3 regions of the Rathayibacter rubneri genome follow, and region 1 is predicted to be linked to each of the others. Evidence: predicted binding sites of a transcription regulator. Region 1 holds the regulator's gene; each other region holds the start of a gene.

Region 1 (5,454 bases):
TGCATCGTGTCGAGCGCGTAACCGGCGAGGCGAAGCAGCGCCGCCTCGTCGACGGGGACGCTCGACTCGTTGTTGATCTCGATGCTCACGGGGGCGGTGTTCCTCTTCGTCGGGATGATCGGGTCGGCGGGACGGCGGGTCAGCCGCGCGGGCGCTTGGGCTGCGGGTCGCCGGAGGCGCGCGGGGAGCCGGCGCGGCGCTCGGCGCGGTTCGCGAACTCGCGCGCCTGCTCGCGCTCGTAGTGCTGCGCCTGCTTCTGCTGGTCGTACTCGGTGTAGGCGTCCACGATCCGGCCCACGAGGCTGTGGCGCACCACGTCCTCGCTGGTCAGCCTCGAGAAGTGGATGTCGTCGATGCCGTCGAGCACCCGGGTGACGAGCCGGAGGCCGCTGGCCCCGGTCGGGAGGTCGACCTGCGTGATGTCGCCGGTGATGACCATCTTGGAGCCGAAGCCGAGCCGGGTGAGGAACATCTTCATCTGCTCCGGCGTGGTGTTCTGCGCCTCGTCGAGCACGACGAACGAGTTGTTGAGGGTGCGCCCGCGCATGTACGCGAGCGGGGCCACCTCGATGGTGCCCGCGGCGAGGAGCTTGGGGACGATCTCCGGATCCATCATCTCGTTGAGCGCGTCGTAGAGCGGACGGAGGTAGGGGTCGATCTTGTCGGTGAGGGAGCCCGGCAGGTACCCCAGCCGCTCTCCCGCCTCGACGGCCGGGCGGGTCAGGATGATCCGCTCGACCTCCTTGCGCTGCAGCGCCTGCACGGCCTTCGCCATCGCGAGGTACGTCTTGCCGGTGCCGGCCGGGCCGATGCCGAACACGATCGTGCTGTGATCGACGGCGTCGACGTACTCGCGCTGACCGAGGGTCTTGGGGCGGATGCTCTTGCCGCGCGCCGTCAGGATCGCCTGCCCGAACGCCTCGGCCGGGCTGACGGATCCGCCGTTCTGCAGGATGCGAGCTGACTCGCGCACCCCGTCGGGGTCGAGGTCGTGGCCGCCTGCGGTCATGGTCACCAGTTCTTCCACCAGGCGGGCCGCCGCGGAGACGGGAGAGGGCTCGCCCTCGAGCGTCACCTCGTTGCCGCGCACGTGCACCTGGACATCGGGGAATCGAGTCTCGACCGCCTTGATCAGGCGGTCCTGGGGTCCGAGGAGACGCACCATGGCGACTCCGTCGACGGCGATGACGCGACGCGTCGTGCCGGTGGTCGTGCCGGTCGTGGTCGACTCGGCGGGGGTCGGTGCTTCGGGGCTGTCGCCCGCGTGGTCAACCGGTGGCAAGGGAGCCTTCCGTCAGGTGTCCGCCCATCACGTGGGCGTGGACGTGGAACACGGTCTGCCCGGCCGCCTCGCCCGAGTTGAAGACGAGGCGGAACTGCCCACCGCAGTGGGCGTCGGCCAGGGTCTGCGCGACCTGGACGATCTCGGCGAGCAGGGCCGGGTCGGCGGCGCCGAGCTCGGCGACGGTCGCGTACTCCTGCGTCTTGGGGAAGACCAGCAGGTGGACCGGCGCTTTCGGCGCGATGTCGGTGATGGCGAGAACCCGCTCGTTCTCGAACACCACGTCGGCGGGGATCTCGCCCCGGACGATGCGCGTGAAGACGGTGGGTTCGCTCATGCGTCCATCTTAAACGCCGGGGAGCCGGCGAGGGGGCGCCGTTCGCCCAGGGCGCGCGTCGCGGCTACCAGCGACCCAGGCGCGCCGAGAGCACGGCGATGGCCGCGGGACCCGCGGTCGAGGTGCGCAGCACGGTGTCGCCGAGCGCGACGGCCTCGGCGCCGGCCGCCGCGAGCAGCGCCAGCTCCTCCGGAGCGACACCGCCCTCGGGGCCGACCACCAGGACGATGTCGCGGCCGTCGGGCTCGAGGGCGGACAGGCGCACCCCGGCGGACGGCTCGAGCACGAGGACGCGCTCGGTCGCCGCGCGGTCGGCGAGGAGTCGCGTCGAGGCCACGGCCGAGACCTCGGGCACCCGGGCGCGGAGCGACTGCTTGCTCGCCTCGCGCACGATGCTGCGCCAGCGCTCGCGGCCCTTCTCCTCCTTGGGGCCGCTCCAGCGCGAGATCGAGCGGGCGGCCTGCCACGGGACGACCTCGTCGATCCCGAGCTCGGTCGCCGCCTGCACCGCCAGCTCGTCGCGGTCGCCCTTCGCCAGCGCCTGAGCGAGCACGAGGCGCGGAGTCGGGGCGGCCGACTCCTCCACGGACTCGACGACCAGGGCGACGCGGGAGGGCTCGGAGCTCTCGACGACGGCCGTCGCCACGAGCCCCCGGCCGTCGCCCACCCGGATCGTCTCGCCCGCGCGGATCCGGCTCACCGTCGCCGCGTGGCGCGCCTCGGCACCGGTCAGGGCGAGGCGCCCGCCTGCGACGAAGTCGCCGGAGTCGAGGGACTCGTCGATGTAGTGGTGCGCCACCGCCGTGGGCCGATCAGCCGAGGAAGCGGTCGCGGAGCTTCGAGAAGAGGCCCTGCTGGAAATGGGTGAGCGCGGGCTTCTGCGGCTTGTAGTGCTTCGCGAACTCCTGCACCAGCTCGCGCTCGCGGTGGCCGAGCTTGGTCGGGGTGACGACCTGGATGCCCACGCGCAGGTCGCCGCGGCCGTTGCCGCGCAGCTTGGTCACTCCGCGGCCCTTGATCGTGACGATCTCGGTGCTCTGGGTGCCCGGCTTGACCTCGATCTCGATGTCGCCGTCGAGGGCGGCGAGCGTCGTCGTGGACCCGAGGATCGCGTCCGTCATCTGCACCTCGAGGGTGCAGAGCAGGTCGTCGCCGTTGCGGCTGAAGACGTCGTGGTGCTTGACCTTGATCTCGAGGTAGAGGTCGCCGTTGGGGCCGCCTGCGGGGCCGACCTCGCCGCTGCCCGGCATCTGGAGGCGGAGCCCGGTGTCGACGCCCGCGGGGACGTCGACGGGGATCGTGCGGCGCGCGCGGACGCGGCCCTGGCCCTGGCAGGTCGAGCACGGGGTGGCGATGACGGTGCCGTAGCCGCGGCAGGTGCCGCAGGGGCTCGCCGTCATCACGTTGCCCAGGAGCGAGCGGACGGTGCGCTGGATCTGGCCGGAGCCGTGGCAGATGTCGCAGGTGATCGGCGACGTGCCGGGCTGGCAGCACGAGCCCTGGCAGGTCTCGCAGAGCACAGCCGTGTCGACCTCGAGATCGCGGTGGGTGCCGAAGATGACCTCGTCGAGCGAGACCTCGACGCGCAGCAGCGCGTCCTGTCCGCGCTCGCGGCGGGAGCGCGGCCCGCGGGAGGAGCCCTGGGCGCCCTGGCCGAAGAACGTCTCGAAGATGTCGCCGAATCCGCCGAACCCCTGGCCGCCGCCGGGGAAGCCCTCCTGGGGACCGCGGTCGTACTGCTGGCGCTGCTGGGCGTCGCTCAGGACGTCGTAGGCGTGCGTGACGAGCTTGAACCGCTCGGAGGCGTCGGCGCTCGGGTTGACGTCGGGGTGCAGCTCGCGGGCGAGTCGGCGGTACGCCTTCTTGATCTCGTCGGCGGAGGCGTCGCGGGCGACGCCCAGCACTTCGTAGTGATCGGCCACAGGTGGCTTCGTCCTTCGTTCGTGGGTCGGTGCACCGGGTACGGCGGACCGGGTGGGAGCCGGGGCGACCGGCGAGTCGGGGAAGTGGAGGGTCAGTCCTCGCCGAGGAGGCGGGAGAGGTAGCGGGCGACGGCGCGCACCGCGGCGATGTTGCCGGAGTAGTCCATCCTGATCGGTCCGAGGACGCCCAGTCGCGAGACCTGACCGCCGGCCGTGTTGTAGCCGCTCGTCAGCACCGAGGTCTCCTGCAGGCCGAAGGGCGCGTTCTCGCGGCCGATCCGCACCGAGATGCCGCGGGGGTCCGGCACCATCTCGGCGAACAGCCTCAGCAGCTCCACCTGCTCCTCGATCGCCTCGAGCACCGGGTAGATGCTGCCGGAGAAGTCCTCCTCGGTGCGGACGAGATTGGCGGCGCCGGCCATGACGAGGCGGTCCTGCCGATTCGCGCCGACCTGCTCGAGGAGCGTCTGGAGGATCGGCGCGAGCACGTCGCGGCGCTCCGGAGTGAACCGCTCGGCGGCCGCCTGGAGCGTCTGGGCCGCGGCCTGGAGACCGAGGCCGATCACGGCCGTGTTGAGCTTGGCGCGGATCTCGCCGAGGAACTCGGCGTCGACGTCGGTCGGGGTCTCGAGGACGCGCTGATCGACCCGGCCGGTGTCGGTGATGAGCACGGAGAGCAGGCGGCGCGGTGCGAGGGCGACGAGCTCCACGTGGCGGATGCGCGCGGCTCCGAACGACGGGTACTGCACGAGCGCGACGCTGTTGGTGAGCTGCGAGAGCAGCCGCACGGTCTTCACCAGCACCTCGTCGAGGTCGGGGCTCTGACCGAGGAAGGTCTCGATGGCCTGGCGCTGCGCGGCGGTGAGCGGGCGCAGGTCGGTGAGCTGATCGACGAAGAGGCGGTAGCCCTTGTCGGTGGGCACGCGCCCCGAGGAGGTGTGCGGAGCCGCGATCAGCTCCTCCTCCTCCAGCTGCGCCATCTCGTTGCGGATGGTGGCGGCCGAGACGCCGAAGGAGTGCCGCTCGACGATCGACTTCGAGCCCACGGGCTCGCGGTGGGCCACGTAGTCCTGCACGATCACGCGCAGGACCTGGAGACCGCGCTCCGTCACCATACGACCGACCTCCCGCCGGGCTCCGGGTGCCTCTCGGCACGAACCACCGCGGCGCCGACGCGCCGCACGGAGCTTGGCACTCCGCAACTTCGAGTGCCAATCATACCCGCGAGCGGGGGGCCGGACGGGGGATCGCGCGGGATCGGCGTGGTGAGGACAGGACTCCTCCGCACGCGCGGGTGCCGGCGGCGCCGCGTGGCCCGCGCAGTGCGCCACGCGACGTGCCACGATGGGGCCCGAGCGCACGGGGGTCGCCCGTCGCGATGACGCCCCGAACAGGAGACCTCATGTCGACCACGCCTCCCCCTCCCCCGCCCCCCGCGTACGGCACTCCGGCGCCGCCGCTGAACCCGGCCGACGAGAAGACCTGGGCGATCGTGACCCACGTCCTGGGCATCTTCTTCAGCTTCCTGCCGTCGCTGATCGTGTACCTGGTCTTCAAGGGCCGCGGACCGTTCCTCGAGGCGCACTCGAAGACCGCGCTGAACTTCCACCTGACGACGCTGATCGCCTACGTGGCGGGCACGATCCTGTCGTTCGTGCTGGTCGGCTTCATCGTGTTCCTCGTGGTGCCGATCCTCGTGATCGTCTTCGCGATCATCGCGTCGGTGCGCGCCAGCGCCGGCGAGTACTACACGTACCCGCTGAGCATCCCGTTCTTCAAGTAGGGCGACTGCTGCTGGTCGCGCAGCCCGGCCCCTGCTGCTCGAGCAGCCGCGCAGGCGACCCCTGCCGATCGAATAGCCGCACAGACGGCCCCCTGCTGGTCAAGTAGCCGCCTGCTGGTCAAGTAGCCGC
Region 2 (5,454 bases), on a different contig from region 1:
CGAACCGGCCTTCGCGTAAACGCCCATGTTGCTCCTTGAGAGTGATTGTCGTCAGAGCGGTGCCGGAGGCAACCGCTCGGCAAACGTAACCTCCGAGGAGGCCGTGAACAATACAAGGGTGTTACGAATGGATTTCGCGACCTGATCGTTACTTCCGGTCGCAGCAACCGCTCTCAACGACGTATTCCGTCGTTCACGCCACCGGACGGCGCCTCCGCCGCTCCGCCGCGACGAGGTCGACTGAGAAGATCGCCAGGGCCGCCCAGACCAGCCCGAAGCCGAGCCAGCGCTCCGGCGGCATCTCCTCGCCCAGCACGAACGCACCGACGAGGAACTGCAGGAACGGCGTCAGGTACTGGATGAATCCGACGATCGAGAGCGGGAGACGGCGCGCCGCGCCCGCGAACAGCAGCAGGGGCACGGCGGTCACGATGCCCGCCGACGCGAGGATCAGCGCGTGCCCGGTCCCCTCCGTGCCGAAGGTCAGCCCGACCAGCGAGCCGACCACGGCCAGCTGCACGATCGCGAGCGGAGTCAGCCACAGCGTCTCGAGCGTCAGCCCGGCGACGGCGTCGATCCGGCCCCCGACCCGGCTCTTCACGAGCCCGTAGAAGCCGAACGAGAAGGCGAGCGCGAGCGAGACCCACGGGAACGCTCCGTAGCCGACGGCGATGACCAGCACGGCCACGGCGCTGATCGCCATCGCGATCCACTGGGCCGGGCGGAGGCGCTCCCGCAGCACGAGGACACCCAGCAGGACCGTGACGAGCGGGTTCATGAAGTAGCCCAGCGCCGCCTCGATCACGTGGCCGGTGGTCGTCGCGATGACGTACACCTGCCAGTTGACGTAGATCAGGACGCCCGCGAGCGCCATGACGCCCAGGAGCCGCGGCTCGCGGAAGAGTCCGAGGAAGCCGGCCCAGCTGCGGGTCACGGTCAGCAGGATCAGGCAGAAGACGAGCGAGAAGAGGACCCGGAACGCGACGATCTCGAACGGCGACGCCGGCGCCATCGCGATGAAGTAGAGCGGCATGGCGCCCCACAGGAGGTACGCGCCGAAGCCGAACCAGAGCCCGGTCGACGAGAGACCGCCTCCGTTCCCCCTGGCCTCCGGCAACGCCTCGACGCCCTCGCCCGCGGCCGCGTCGGCGGCGGTCGCCCGGGTGCTCGCAGCGGTCTGGTCGGAGGGGGTGCGAGAGGCGGACACCCCTCCGATGCTACGCACGGCCGCGGCGGCGGGAAGGCGCGGAACGGTCATCCGGGGCTCCGATCAGGCCACCGGTCCGAAGGGGGACCGGCCGGGGACGACGAAGGGCCCGGCGACCGAGGTCGCCGGGCCCTTCGTCGTGATGCGTCCTAGCGGACGACGACCGCGAGGACGTCGCGCGCCGAGAGGACCAGCAGGTCCTCGCCCGAGAACTTGACCTCGGTTCCGCCGTACTTGGAGTAGATGACCTTGTCACCCACGGCGACGTCCAGGGGGACGCGGTTGCCGTTGTCGTCGATGCGGCCGGGGCCCACGGCGACGACTTCACCCTCCTGCGGCTTCTCCTTGGCGGTGTCGGGGATGACGAGACCGGAAGCGGTCACCTGCTCCGCCTCGACCTGCTTGATGACGATGCGATCTTCGAGCGGCTTGATGGACACCGACACGGTTGACCTCTTTCTTGACGACGATGTGGCGGAGCGCGGTTCTGGCACACACGCTCCGAGAGTGCTAGATCCACTGTAGAGGCTGTGCTGGCACTCGTGCAATCAGAGTGCCAAGCCGGACGGCGCGGGCGGTCGGAGCGAGTGGCCTAGCATGGCGGGATGCACCGCGACGAGCTGGTCGAGCTCCTCTCCCCCGAGGGGCTCCGGCTCCTCGACTCCCTCGACGGGTACCGCTCGGACGACCTCGTGCGCGCGGTCGCGGCGCTCCGCTCCGCCGGTCACTCGCCCGCACTGGTCTCGGCGGTCCTCACCCAGTCGCGCCTGCGCGAGAAGGCGCGCGGCAAGTTCGGCGAGTTCGCGCGCTCGATGCTCTTCACCGACGCGGGCCTCGAGCAGGCCACGCGGCTCCGGGTCGCCGCCCTGCACGCGGGCCGCTACGCCGCCGCCGGAGCGACGAGGATCGCCGACCTCGGCAGCGGCATCGGCGGCGACGCCCTCGCCCTCGCCGCGATCGACCTCGACGTGACGGCCGTCGACGCGGACGAGGTCACCGCCACCCTGGCCAGCTTCAACCTCGCCCCGTTCCCCTCGGCGCGCGCCGTGCACGGCGACGCCGAGACCTTCGACCTCGAGGGCTACGACGCCGTCTACCTCGACCCGGCGCGGCGCACCGCCGGTCACCGCGAGACGGCGCGCCTGGACGACCCCGACGACTACTCCCCCTCGCTCGCCTTCGCCTTCGGCCTCGCCGAGCGCCTGCCCGTCGGCGTCAAGGTGGGTCCCGGCTTCGATCGCGAGCGGATCCCGCGCGACGCGGAGGCCCAGTGGGTGTCGGTGGACGGCGATCTGGTCGAGACCGGCCTCTGGTTCGGCGCGCTCGCGCGCCCGGGCGTCCGCCGCTCCGCACTGCTCCTCGGCGCCCACGGTGCGGCCGAGCTGACCGCGGCCGCGGACTCCGACGACGAGGAGGTCGGCGACCTCGGCGCCTACGTGCACGAGCCCGACGGCTCCGCGATCCGCGCGCGCCTCCTCGGCGAGCTGGCCCGCTCGAGCGGCTCCCGGATGCTCTCCCCCGGCATCGCCTACCTCACCGGCGACGAGCCCGCCGCCTCGCCGTTCCTGCGCAGCTTCCGCGTGCTGGCCGAGCTGCCGCTCGACGAGCGGACCCTGGCGAAGGAGCTGCGCGGACGCGGGATCGGCGTGCTCGAGATCAAGAAGCGCGGGGTCGACGTCGATCCGGCGCGGTTCCGCAAGAAGCTCGGGCTGTCCGGCCGGGGCAGCGCGGTGCTCATCCTGACGCGCGTGCAGGGCCGCCACCGCGCGCTGCTGGCCGAGCGCGCGGCCTGAGCGCCTGCTCTCAGGAGCTCGCCGCCGCGATCGCCACGACCAGGACGACCACGGTGACCGCGAGGTAGATCAGCGAGACGACGACGCCGGCGACACCGGTGATGATCGCCGCGAGAGCGAAGCCGCGGGCGCCGGGCTCGCGTCGCCGACCGAGGACGCCGAGCACCACGGCGGGCGCCGAGAGGATGAACCCGAATCCCCACGCGAACACCGAGATCACCAGGCCGGCGATGCCGAGGACCATGCCGACGAGGCTGAGCGTCTTCGGGGCGGCGGGAGGAGGGGGCGCGTACGCGTACGCAGGCGGGCGGAGCGAGGGCGACCCGTAGTCCGGGGCGTCCGAGGGGCCCGGAGCCGGCGGGACGCCGTAGGCGGGTCCGGGGCTCGAGAAGGACGGCGGCGCCGACGGCGCGGGCGGGACGGGGACGGTTCCTGGACGCTCCTCGGAGCCGGGCGCGGCGCTGTCGCTCATGGCGCCGAGTCTATCCAGCACCCGTCGGAGTCCTCAGGCCGGCAGGTAGCCGTCGGAGCGCAGACCGCCGACGAAGGCGGTGTAGGCGAGGAACGCGACGACGGCCAGGACCACGACCAGGTAGCCCAGCACGAACCCGGCGATCGCGAGGCCACGACCGCGCTGCCCCGCGCGCCGGGCCTGGGCGAGGCCCACGTGCCCGAGGACGATCGCCGCGGGCGCGAGACCGAGGATCCCGCAGAGCAGCGCGGCGACCGCGAGCCCGTTGAGCGGCGGCCGCAGAGCAGGAGCCCCGGGGAGACCGGGTCGCGGATCCGCGGAGCCCGTCGGCGGCGGGTAGGCCGCCGACGGTGCTCCCGTGGGAGGGGCGAACGGCGGAGGGGGTGCCGGGTTCCCGGCGACCGCCCCGGCGGACTCGTCGTTCACGTGCTCTCCCCTCGCGCGGCTTCGTCCAGCCTAGGGTCCCCCGGGGGACCGGTCGGCGTCAGTACTCCGACATCGGGACGGTCGCGAGCGCGGCGAAGAAGAGGACTCCGACGATGACTCCGAGGATCAGGGCGGCGAAGCCGATGACGATCGCGGCGATCGCGAGGCCGCGTCCCTTCTCCCCCGTGCGCTTGATCTGCGACAGGGCGATGAAGCCGAGGACGATTCCGACGACGGAGACGAAGAACGAGGCGATGAAGCCGATGATCGCCAGGATGTTGTAGCGATCGGTGGTCGGCGTGTACGGAGTGGTCATGGGATCCCCCTTGATCAGGAACGGCAGGAGAGGCCAGCGTGGCAGGGCGCCGAGCACGCTGTCAAAAGGCTGAGCGCCGCTTGCAGAGCGCCGGATCCGCGACTATTGGACCTGGATCTCGGTGACGGGCAGGGTCGAGTCGGCACTGAAGTCCAGGCTCGAGGGCGCGCGACCGGCCTGGATGAGCTGCGCGGCGAGCGCCGCGATCATCGCCCCGTTGTCGGTGCACAGCGAGAGCGCCGGGATGCGCAGCTGGATCCCCGCCGCGTCGCAGCGCTCCTGCGCGAGGGCGCGGACGCGGGCGTTTGCGACGACTCCGCCGCCCAGGAGGAGCCGCGGCACGTCCCGATCGCGGCACGCCGCGATCGCCTTCGTCAGCAGCACGTCGGCGACCGCCTCGCGGAAGCTCGCCGCGACATCCGCGACCGGCACCTCCTCGCCGGCGTCCTGCCGCTTCTCCACCCAGCGGGCCACGGCGGTCTTCAGCCCCGAGAACGAGAAGTCGTAGCGGTGGCGCTCGAGGTCCTTCGGCAGGCTGAGCCCGCGGGGGAAGCGGATGGCGCGCGGATCGCCGAGAGCGGCGACCCGGTCGATCTGCGGACCGCCCGGATAGGGCAGGCCGAGCACGCGAGCGACCTTGTCGAACGCCTCCCCCGCCGCGTCGTCGATGGTCTCGCCCAGCAGCTCGACGTCCGACACAAGATCGCGCACGTGCAGGAGCGACGTGTGACCGCCCGAGACGAGCAGGGCGATCGTGGGCACCTCGACCGGGCTGCCCTCGCTGCCGTCGGCCCGCAGCACGTCGGCCCCGACGTGGCCGACCAGGTGGTTCACGGCGTACAGGGGCTTCTGGAGCGCGACGGCGAGCGCCTTCGCGGCCCCCACGCCGACCATCAGCGCGCCGGACAGGCCCGGGCCGCTCGTGACGGCGATCGCGTCGAGGTCCTCGAGGGCGACGCCGGCCTCGGCGAGGGCCGTGCGGAGGGTCGGCTCGAGCGCCTCGAGGTGCGCGCGCGCGGCGACCTCCGGCACCACTCCGCCGTAGCGCGCGTGCTCGTCCATCGACGAGGCGATGGTGTTGGCGAGCAGCGTGGTGCCGCGGACGATGCCGATCCCGGTCTCGTCGCAGCTGGTCTCGATCCCGAGGACGAGCGGTCCGGCGCTCATGCGGTCTCCTCCGACGCCCGCGCGAGTGGGGCGCGCATCACGATCGCGTCCACTCCGTCGGGCTGGTAGTAGG
Region 3 (5,454 bases), on a different contig from region 1:
GGTCGCCGGCCGGGACCGGGTTCTTCTCGGGCTTGTCGGCGACGACGACCTCGGTGGTGAGGAAGAGGCCGGCGATGGACGCCGCGTTCTGCAGAGCGGAGCGGGTGACCTTGACCGGGTCGATGATGCCGGCGGCGATCAGGTCGACGTACTCGCCGGTCGCGGCGTTGAGGCCGTGTCCGGTGGGCAGCTCGCGGACCTTGGCGGCGACGACACCGGGCTCGAGACCGGCGTTCAGCGCGATCTGCTTGAGCGGGGCCTCGATGGCGACCTTGACGATGTTCGCGCCGGTCGCCTCGTCTCCGGTGAGCTCGAGCTTGTCGAAGGCGAGCTTGCCGGCCTGGATGAGGGCGACGCCACCACCGGCGACGATGCCCTCCTCGACGGCGGCCTTCGCGTTGCGGACGGCGTCCTCGATGCGGTGCTTGCGCTCCTTGAGCTCGACCTCGGTCGCCGCTCCGGCCTTGATGACCGCGACACCGCCGGCGAGCTTCGCGAGGCGCTCCTGGAGCTTCTCGCGGTCGTAGTCGCTGTCGGTGTTCTCGATCTCGGCGCGGATCTGCGCGACGCGACCGGCGATGGCCTCGGCGTCGCCGGAGCCCTCGACGATGGTGGTCTCGTCCTTGGTGATGACGACCTTGCGGGCCGAGCCGAGCAGGTCGAGGGTGACGTTCTCGAGCTTGAGGCCGACCTCCTCGGAGATGACCTGGCCGCCGGTGAGGATCGCGATGTCCTGGAGCTGCGCCTTGCGACGGTCTCCGAAGCCCGGGGCCTTGACGGCGACGGACTTGAAGATGCCGCGGATCTTGTTGACGACCAGAGTCGCCAGCGCCTCTCCGTCGACGTCCTCGGCGATGATCAGGAGCTGCTTGCCGGCCTGGATCACCTTGTCGACGACGGGCAGGAGGTCCTTGATGTTCGAGACCTTGGAGTTGACGATGAGGATGTAGGGGTCCTCGAACACCGCCTCCTGGCGGTCGGGGTCGGTCACGAAGTACTGCGACAGGTAGCCCTTGTCGAAGCGCATGCCCTCGGTCAGCTCGAGCTCGGTGCCGAAGGTGTTCGACTCCTCGACGGTGACGACTCCCTCCTTGCCGACCTTGTCGATCGCCTCGGCGATGATCGCGCCGATCTCGGGGTCCGCCGCCGAGATGGAGGCGGTCGCCGCGATCTCGTCCTTGGTCTCGATGGCCTTCGCGCCGGCGATGAGCTCGGCGGTGACGGCCTTGACGGCCTTCTCGATGCCCTTCTTCAGGGTGATCGGGTCGGCGCCGGCCGCGACGTTGCGCAGGCCTTCGCGCACGAGCGCCTGAGCGAGCACGGTCGCGGTGGTGGTTCCGTCGCCGGCGACGTCGTCGGTCTTCTTGGCGACCTCCTTGACGAGCTCGGCGCCGATCTTCTCGTACGGCTCGTCGAGCTCGATCTCCTTGGCGATCGAGACGCCGTCGTTCGTGATGGTGGGGGCGCCCCACTTCTTCTCGAGCACGACGTTGCGGCCGCGCGGGCCGAGGGTCACCTTGACCGCGTCGGCCAGAGTGTTGAGTCCACGCTCGAGGCCGCGGCGGGCTTCTTCGTCAAAAGCAATGATCTTGGCCATGTGTGTTTCTCGTCCCTCCCGGACGTCAAGAAAGTTTCATTCCTGGCACTCGGATGAACCGAGTGCCAAGAGCGATTCTGGCACTCACGGGTGACGAGTGCAAGCGACGCGACACGGGGCGGAACGACAGGAGCCGCCGTCCGCTCGAGGCGGACGACGGCTCCTCCGACGGGCGCGCGGATCAGACCACGCGCACCGATTCCGCCTGGGGTCCCTTCGATCCGCTGCCGACCTCGAAGGCGACGTGCTGGCCCTCCTCGAGGACCTTGTAGCCCGACATGTCGATCGCGGAGTAGTGGACGAACACGTCCTGTCCGCCCTCGTCGACCGTGATGAAGCCGTAGCCCTTCTCAGCGTTGAACCACTTGACGGTTCCGTTCGCCATTTCCACTCCCAAAGTGCTGTGCTGCCCTCGACACCAGCGATGCGCTAGTGCCTCCGATTCGAGATACTAATCCGCGGAATGACGCCGGAAACGGCCGGAACGGGCGTTCGGGAAAGAGTTGTCCGCGATTCAACACGGATTAAACGTGCCGGAAACAGAACGCCCCCTCCAACGCGAGGATGAATCGGCTCCAGGAGCCCGGAGGGGTCTCAGTCGACGGGGTAGTCAGCGCCGAGGACGACGACCAGATCGCCGGTCTCGACGAACTCGTCCCCCTGCACGATCGCGCCGACGCCGAGCGAGTCGACGAGGCCCAGCGCCGCGCCCTCGAGCGCGGCATCGCTGTAGTACACGGTCGTGACGGCCTGATCCTCGGAGTTCGCGTTCGCGACCGTCGGCACCGTCCATCCGGCCGTCGTCAGCTGGTCGCCCGCGCTCGCGGCGAGCCCCGCGGTCGCCGTCCCGTTCAGCACGGCGATCTGCAGCGCCGGATCGAGGGTCGGAGTCGCGGAGGGCGACGCCGACGCGTCCGCGATGCCCGTGGGGGCGGTGAAGACGTCGTTGAACTGGACGCGGTTGTCGATCACGAGGAGGCCGATGAATCCCAGGAGCACGATGACCCCCGTGGCCAGCGCCGCCCAGGCGAAGGCCACGAGGCGCGCGTGCGGGGCAGGAGGCCGACGGTGCGCTCCGACGCGCCCCTCCATCGCCGGGATCTCGTCGAAGCGGTCCTTGGGGTGCGTGTTCGACATCGGGTCGGGGCCGGCCTTCCGTTGCGGTGTGCTCGAGCAGCGGGTCTACTCGGGGCGCCCGAGGCGTCGTGCCGCGCGGGCACCGGAGCGTCCGTCGCGGATGCGCAGGAGGCGGTTGACGAGCATCGGGTCGTGAGCGAGGGCCGCCGGAGAGGCGAGGACCGCGCCGAGGACCTGATAGTAGCGGGCGACCGACAGGCCGAACCTGGACCGGATCGCGTCCTCCTTGTCGCCCGAGCGCGACGTCCACTCGCGCTCGAAGGCGAGGACCTCGCGGTCCCGGTCCGAGAGGGTCGCGCCCGCGCCCCGCGTCGTTCCCGTCGTCCCGCTCATCCCTCCAGCGTAGGCACGCCGCCCGCCCGCACCGGGGAGGCGCTCCGATACATGCTCACGTGGGCGATGCCCGCCTCCCGGTACTCCTCGCCGAACGCCGCGAACCCCGAGCGCGCGTAGAGCCCTGCGACGTACGTCTGCGCGTGCAGGAGCATCGCCTCCTGCCCGTAGCGCTCGACGACCGCCTGCACCAGGGCGTGGGCGAGTCCCTCGCCGCGCCGGTCCGCGCGCGTCACGACGCGTCCGATGATCCGGTGCGCATCGGCGTGCTCCGGCTCCTCGTCGCGGAGGGTGCGGAGGTACGCCGCGGTGCCCCGCTCGTCCGCGATCCACCAGTGGCGCGTGGTCGGCTCGAGATCGCGCGCGTCGAGCTCCTCGTCGTCCACTCCCTGCTCGCGGAGGAACACGTCGGTCCGGAGCCTCGCGAACGAGTGGACCTCCTCGATCGTGAGTTCGCTCCACGCCTTGGAGATCACGGAATGCGCCTGCACGGCGGAGAGTTTACGAGAGGAGGGGAGCACCCCCTCCCCCGTAAACTTGCGAGGAATCCTAGGGAGACCCATGTCGTCGTATTCCGTGAACAAGACCGACGCCCAGTGGCGCGAGGAGCTCGACCGCGAGCAGTACGCGGTCCTGCGCGAAGCCGCCACCGAGCGTCCGTGGACGGGCGAGCTGCTCGACGAGCACCGCTCCGGCCTCTACACCTGTGCCGCCTGCCACGCGGAGCTCTTCCAGAGCGGCACCAAGTTCGACTCCGGCTGCGGCTGGCCCAGCTTCTACGAGTCCGTGAACCCGGACGCGGTCCAGCTGATCGAGGACAGCACCCTCGGCATGGTGCGCACCGAGGTGCGCTGCGCCAACTGCGGCTCGCACCTCGGCCACGTGTTCCCCGACGGCTTCGGCACGCCGACCGGCGACCGCTACTGCATGAACTCGATCGCGCTCGAGTTCCAGGCCGAGAGCGAGTGACGGTGCCCACTCCGGTGCTCGACGCCGTCCTCGCCCGGCGCTCGCGGTCGAAGGTGACGGCTGAGGCGCCGGGGCACGCCGAGATCGCGACGTACGTCCAGGCGGCGTCGCGCCTCGCCGACCACAGCTCGCTGCGCCCCTGGCGGGTCATCGAGATCCGTGGAGCGGCGCGCGACCGCATCGGCCGCGCCTTCGCGGCGGCGTCCGGGTCGAAGAAGGACCCGCGCAAGTACATCGAGAAGACGCACCGCGCCTCGCTCCTGCTCGCCGTCGTGGTGAGCACGAAGAAGTCCAGCGTGCCGGACTGGGAGCAGGAGGCCGTCGCCTCGGGCGTCGCGCACCTCCTGAGCCTGCTGCTGGACGAGGCGGGGTGGGGCGTGTTCTGGCGCACCGGCTCCTACACGCGCTCCAAGGCCGTCCGCAAGGCGCACCGCCTCGAGAAGGGCGAGGAGCTCCTGGGCTGGCTGTACGTCGGGCGTCCCGACGGCAAGATCGGCGGGCCCAAGCGGCCGACGCCGGCCGAGAAGCACCTCAGCGTCCTCGCACCCTGACGCCCGCGGGCGCCCCGCCTCCCCGGCGCGGCGCCCGCGATAGTGTGTCCGCGTGCCTCCGGGCACCTGCCGACGTGGCGCAATTGGTAGCGCACCCGACTTGTAATCGGGCGGTTACGGGTTCGAGTCCCGTCGTCGGCTCCGCAGTTTTCGAGCCCACCCGCGCGTCGGATCGGGGCCGTGCTCCGCTCCGACGCACTCCGTGGTCGTCCCGCTGATCGGGAGTCCGGGTCGGCGAGCTCGCCGCACGTGGAACGCGCCTCTTCACGACGCGCACGACGACGAAGGGGCGCGCCCGGATCCTCCGGACGCGCCCCTTCGTCAGTGCTCGCTGAGCGTCAGCTCGCGGGCGTCGGAGTGGGCGACGCCGAGGAGTAGGTGTCGGCCGCCGAGGCGAGCACGAACGAGCTGAACGCCTCCGGGTCGGTGAGGGAGCCGGTGTACGCCTCGCCGTTCACGAGGACGGTCGGGGTGCCCGAGACCTTCTCGACCTCGGTGCCCGGCAGCGGTCCCGCGGTCGCCCGCTCGGTCGCGGCCTGCACCCAGCTCGTGAAGGAGCCGTCGTCGATGCAGGAGTCGACGGCGGCCGTGTCCTCGACTCCGGCGTCGGCCGCGTAGCCCTTGAGCTGCTTGTCGGACAGGCCGTCGGTGCCCTCGGCGGGCTGGTTCTCGAAGAGCAGCGCGTTGAAGTCGAAGAAGGAGTCGGGAGAGCTGTCGGCGACGCAGGCGGCGGCGTTCGCGGCGCGCTCCGAGTACTTCGTGCCGTTGGAGCGCGTGGTCAGGATCGCGATCGGGTGGATCTCGACGGTCGCGGCCCCGCTCTCGACCCACTCCTGGATCTGCTCGCCGTTGGTCGTCTCGAACTGG

The links. Region 1 encodes HrcA, which represses chaperone genes, less so after heat shock. Its sites were predicted from a motif close to TTNGCACTCGNNNNNNNCGAGTGCNAA; they were not measured.
Region 2: groES (co-chaperone GroES) is a predicted target of HrcA. The motif match lies at 1,741-1,767, and genes of this name have one in related genera.
Region 3: groL (chaperonin GroEL) is a predicted target of HrcA. The motif match lies at 1,640-1,666, and genes of this name have one in related genera.

The regions. Positions count from the first base shown of each region.
Region 1 covers NZ_JAMRYM010000082.1:6,593-12,046, reverse strand. The annotation lists gene ybeY (rRNA maturation RNase YbeY) at 1-89, opposite strand, end outside; gene NB037_RS15210 (PhoH family protein) at 140-1,165, opposite strand; gene NB037_RS15205 (HIT domain-containing protein) at 1,269-1,619, opposite strand; gene NB037_RS15200 (16S rRNA (uracil(1498)-N(3))-methyltransferase) at 1,684-2,418, opposite strand; gene dnaJ (molecular chaperone DnaJ) at 2,432-3,541, opposite strand; gene hrcA (heat-inducible transcriptional repressor HrcA) at 3,634-4,656, opposite strand; gene NB037_RS15185 (DUF4870 domain-containing protein) at 4,944-5,324, shown strand.
Region 2 covers NZ_JAMRYM010000047.1:6,079-11,532, reverse strand. The annotation lists gene NB037_RS11565 (ABC transporter substrate-binding protein) at 1-27, opposite strand, end outside; gene rarD (EamA family transporter RarD) at 194-1,207, opposite strand; gene groES (co-chaperone GroES) at 1,357-1,653, opposite strand; gene NB037_RS11550 (class I SAM-dependent methyltransferase) at 1,813-3,000, shown strand; gene NB037_RS11545 (DUF4190 domain-containing protein) at 3,011-3,472, opposite strand; gene NB037_RS19905 (DUF4190 domain-containing protein) at 3,506-3,898, opposite strand; gene NB037_RS11535 (DUF4190 domain-containing protein) at 3,957-4,214, opposite strand; gene tsaD (tRNA (adenosine(37)-N6)-threonylcarbamoyltransferase complex transferase subunit TsaD) at 4,317-5,381, opposite strand; gene rimI (ribosomal protein S18-alanine N-acetyltransferase) at 5,378-5,454, opposite strand, start outside.
Region 3 covers NZ_JAMRYM010000066.1:7,575-13,028, reverse strand. The annotation lists gene groL (chaperonin GroEL) at 1-1,597, opposite strand, end outside; gene NB037_RS13755 (cold-shock protein) at 1,779-1,982, opposite strand; gene NB037_RS13750 (LytR C-terminal domain-containing protein) at 2,192-2,734, opposite strand; gene NB037_RS13745 (DUF3263 domain-containing protein) at 2,780-3,067, opposite strand; gene NB037_RS13740 (GNAT family N-acetyltransferase) at 3,064-3,558, opposite strand; gene msrB (peptide-methionine (R)-S-oxide reductase MsrB) at 3,629-4,036, shown strand; gene NB037_RS13730 (nitroreductase family protein) at 4,039-4,587, shown strand; tRNA gene NB037_RS13725 (tRNA-Thr) at 4,656-4,728, shown strand; gene NB037_RS13720 (DsbA family protein) at 4,926-5,454, opposite strand, start outside.